2 regions of the Aeribacillus sp. FSL K6-8394 genome follow, and region 1 is predicted to be linked to the other one. Evidence: a T-box and tRNA genes for the amino acid it is inferred to sense, from the RefSeq annotation. Region 1 holds a T-box; the other holds one or more tRNA genes.

Region 1 (2,188 bases):
CTGAACGGCACAGTATTAACATGTGAAACAGATGATTGGGAAACATTTATATCTGATGTGCTCGTACCATCATTTGTTGATTTTTTTCTAAATGTGAAAGAGCCCCGTCTCCTTCTTTTTATAATTGAAAAACAATTTTATTTTGAGGATGAAGATGAAAAACAGCAAATTTTACATATTGCTCAATCGATCTTGGAAGGAGAGCGGGCGGAAATTCCAATGATCAAACATTTTGAGCCGAGGGAAAACTTAATTATTTCTGCTTTAACGAATTTCCTTCGGCCAAACCAATCTTTTTCTATAGAATCATTTATTCAGTTCCGCTTGTCTGATTATTTATCAAGACTTTCGGAATATGTCGGTCTCTCCATTGAAGAGTATAAAATGGAGCAGGAATACCAAAATTTTATTCAAAGCTTGCGGGAATATGTTCTCAATAAAAAACCGAAATTATCAACGATTCATATTTTGCATGATACTTCCTTTCAAGTGTTTAATGAAAAGTTCATCGAAATAAAAGAGCTGGAATTGAAAAAGTGGATTGATCGGGAATTTATTTATCGCCACCCGATGTATATTGATTCCCATTTGCTGGCCCCGCTTGTATCCATTGCTCCTTTAGAAATTTATATATACTCCGATCAACAGGAGGAAGCAATGATTCAAACGATCCAAAACATCTTTCAGGAACGGGTTCGATTTTTTTCAAGGGCTAGCTTTCAAAAACGATAAGTTTCTTTCAGTACTCCTTGATTTTTGGTGGCGAATCAGTCTATAATACGGTTGAAATCATTCATCACGAAAAGGTTATGATGAGGACACGGGAGTATTATCACAGTTCAAAGAGAGGGAAGGCACAGGCTGAAACCTTCCTAACTCGTGTAATGCTCTTACCACCTCTAAACTTCAGCTGTGAACGGCTTTTGCCAAGTAATAGCTGGCGGATTGCTCCGTTATCAAAATGAGCCGCTCAAAGTTTTGAGCGGGAACTAGGGTGGAACCACGGGTTTTACATACAACACTCGTCCCTTCTTTTAGGGACGGGTGTTTATTTTTGCAAGAAAAAACAAAGGAGGAAAGAAGATGAAAGAAGCCATTAAAATTACTTTTCCAGACGGTTCTGTAAAAGAATTTCCGTACGGAACAACAACGGAAGAAATCGCTGCATCCATCAGCCCTGGATTAAAGAAAAAAGCCATTGCAGGTAAAATAAATGGAAAGCTTATTGACTTAAAAACCCCGATTGAACAAGACGGCCATATTGAAATTTTGACGCCTGATACAAAAGAAGCGTTAGAAATTTTACGACATAGTACAGCACATTTAATGGCGCAAGCGATTAAACGGCTTTACCCAAATGTAAAATTGGGAGTTGGGCCCGTCATTGAAAACGGTTTTTATTATGATATCGATATGGATGAAGCGATCTCTCACGAAGATTTGCCTAAAATCGAAAAAGAAATGAAAAAAATTGTCGGCGAAAATTTGCCGGTTATTCGTAAAGAAGTAAGCCGCGATGAAGCAAAAAAAATGTATGAGGAAATCGGCGACCATTTAAAGCTTGAGCTTATCGATGATATTCCGGAAGGCGAAATCATTTCCATATATGAGCAAGGAGAATTTTTCGATCTATGCCGAGGAGTCCACGTTCCTTCTACCGGAAAAATAAAGGAATTTAAATTGCTCAGCGTAGCCGGCGCCTACTGGCGTGGAGACAGCAAAAACAAAATGCTTCAACGCATATACGGTACAGCATTTTTTACAAAAGAAGAGCTTAAAGAACATCTCCGCATGCTTGAAGAAGCGAAAGAGCGGGATCATCGCAAGCTTGGAAAAGAATTAAACCTGTTTACCACTTCTCAAAAGGTTGGACAAGGCTTGCCGCTTTGGCTGCCAAAAGGTGCAACTATCCGCCGGATTATCGAACGCTATATTGTTGATAAAGAAATTAAACTCGGATACCAGCATGTATACACACCTGTTCTCGGCAGCGTCGATCTTTATAAAGCTTCCGGCCATTGGGACCATTATCAAGATGATATGTTTCCGCCAATGAAGATGGATAACGAAGAGCTTGTATTGCGTCCGATGAACTGCCCGCATCATATGATGATTTACAAAAATGAAATTCACAGCTATCGGGAATTGCCGATCCGCATTGCAGAACTTGGAACAATGCACAGATACG
Region 2 (2,188 bases), on a different contig from region 1:
AAAGGCGAATGCTCCTGCATATAGTCTATTACATTATTTTGAGATTCAAAAGCGAGGATTAGATATAATCGAAGGGATTAGTAACATTTCAAATAAAAAAATCCTGACAATTTCTTGTCAGGAATTAAGTTCATCTCATTTTATAAAATTTTCCCCGTTGAATTTAAAAAGCGGAAGACGGGACTCGAACCCGCGACCCCCACCTTGGCAAGGTGGTGTTCTACCACTGAACTACTTCCGCACAAATGGTGAGCCATGGAGGATTCGAACCTCCGACCCTCTGATTAAAAGTCAGATGCTCTACCGACTGAGCTAATGGCTCATAAAATTTTTTTCTTCTAATCCATTTTTCATTTGTCAGATGTCCCTTCCTCTTCCTGATTTTTCGAGGATGTTAGATGCGTCGGGACAACTCGTCGCCTATTCGACGAGGCTTCGCCCTTTGTAAAATCTAGTTAAATCTTACTTTCTATCTAATATTTTTACAAAAAAAAGAACAGACATGAACTGTCTTTTTATAATAAATGGCTGGGCTAGCTGGATTCGAACCAGCGCATCACGGAGTCAAAGTCCGTTGCCTTACCGCTTGGCTATAGCCCAATATCACCATTCATCTCTTGACTAATTATATTGTACCAATAAAAAAATCACTTTATACAACAATTTGTTGTTTAATGTGATTTCAATGTTTCATAACATTCTTCGACATGGTGGAGGGGGACGGATTCGAACCGCCGAACCCTAAGGGAGCGGATTTACAGTCCGCCGCGTTTAGCCACTTCGCTACCCCTCCGATTATTAAAAATGCCGGCGAGAGGAATCGAACCCCCAACCTACTGATTACAAGTCAGTTGCTCTACCAATTGAGCTACACCGGCACAATAAATACTTTAAATCACACTCAGTTTTTACCTTTGTTTAAATTGTTATGCCAACCTCATTAAACTTGCTTAAGAAAAGCTTGTTTAGTATATGGTGGAGGATGACGGGATCGAACCGCCGACCCCTTGCTTGTAAGGCAAGTGCTCTCCCAGCTGAGCTAATCCTCCATGGTGACCCGTACGGGATTCGAACCCGTGTTACCGCCGTGAAAGGGCGGTGTCTTAACCACTTGACCAACGGGCCATTTCATTTTCATAACTTAATGACAACCGACATTCGACATTTTAGCACATGGCATAGATAAAAATCAAGAAAAGATTTGCTTTTGAAAAGCTTCCAACCGGGCTCGAACCGGTGACCTCTTCCTTACCATGGAAGTGCTCTACCAACTGAGCTATGGAAGCATGGCTCCGCAGGCAGGATTCGAACCTGCGACCGTTCGGTTAACAGCCGAATGCTCTACCACTGAGCTACTGCGGAATATTTTAATAAACCATATTTTGGTTCACATACAGCTCAATCAGTATATCAAAAAGACTTCAAAAGAATGTACTCAGTATGGTTCTCTACAATAATCCCAGCTTTCAAAAAGAATTTAAAGGCAGCCTGGCAGCGTCCTACTCTCGCAAGGGACAAACCCTCACTACCATCGGCGCTGAAGAGCTTAACTTCCGTGTTCGGGATGGGAACGGGTGTGACCTCTTCGCCATTGCCACCAAGCAGCCTTTTCTGTTTTCCTTCCTGTTGTCAAATGACATCGGAATGTCATTCTTTCAAAACTAGATAACGTTTCTTTCACGAATAGATGCTCTTACTTGGTTAAGTCCTCGATCGATTAGTATCCGTCAGCTCCACGTGTCGCCACGCTTCCACCTCGGACCTATCTACCTCGTCATCTTCAAGGGATCTTACTCGCTTTTAGCGATGGGAAATCTCATCTTGAGGGGGGCTTCACGCTTAGATGCTTTCAGCGCTTATCCCTTCCGCACATAGCTACCCAGCGGTGCCCCTGGCGGGACAACTGGTACACCAGCGGTGCGTCCATCCCGGTCCTCTCGTACTAAGGACAGCTCCTCTCAAATTTCCTGCGCCCGCGACGGATAGGGACCGAACTGTCTCACGACGTTCTGAACCCAGCTCGCGTACCGCTTTAATGGGCGAACAGCCCAACCCTTGGGACCGACTACAGCCCCAGGATGCGATGAGCCGACATCGAGGTGCCAAACCTCCCCGTCGATGTGGACTCTTGGGGGAGATCAGCCTGTTATCCCCGGGGTAGCTTTTATCCGTTGAGCGATGGCCCTTC

The links. The T-box of region 1 lies ahead of thrS (threonine--tRNA ligase). A T-box ahead of a tRNA ligase gene usually reads a tRNA of that ligase, here a tRNA-Thr.
Region 2: it encodes a tRNA-Thr, which carries the amino acid that the T-box ahead of thrS (threonine--tRNA ligase) is inferred to sense. The anticodon was not compared.

Annotation. Positions count from the first base shown of each region.
Region 1 covers NZ_JBBPAA010000001.1:1,790,221-1,792,408, reverse strand. The annotation lists gene ytxC (putative sporulation protein YtxC) at 1-732, shown strand, start outside; T-box leader at 801-1,033, shown strand; gene thrS (threonine--tRNA ligase) at 1,084-2,188, shown strand, end outside.
Region 2 covers NZ_JBBPAA010000002.1:174,540-176,727, reverse strand. The annotation lists tRNA gene NSR00_RS13340 (tRNA-Gly) at 170-241, opposite strand; tRNA gene NSR00_RS13335 (tRNA-Lys) at 247-322, opposite strand; tRNA gene NSR00_RS13330 (tRNA-Gln) at 526-600, opposite strand; tRNA gene NSR00_RS13325 (tRNA-Tyr) at 709-793, opposite strand; tRNA gene NSR00_RS13320 (tRNA-Thr) at 806-878, opposite strand; tRNA gene NSR00_RS13315 (tRNA-Val) at 974-1,049, opposite strand; tRNA gene NSR00_RS13310 (tRNA-Glu) at 1,051-1,125, opposite strand; tRNA gene NSR00_RS13305 (tRNA-Thr) at 1,214-1,286, opposite strand; tRNA gene NSR00_RS13300 (tRNA-Asn) at 1,288-1,362, opposite strand; rRNA gene rrf (5S ribosomal RNA) at 1,487-1,602, opposite strand; rRNA gene NSR00_RS13290 (23S ribosomal RNA) at 1,698-2,188, opposite strand, start outside.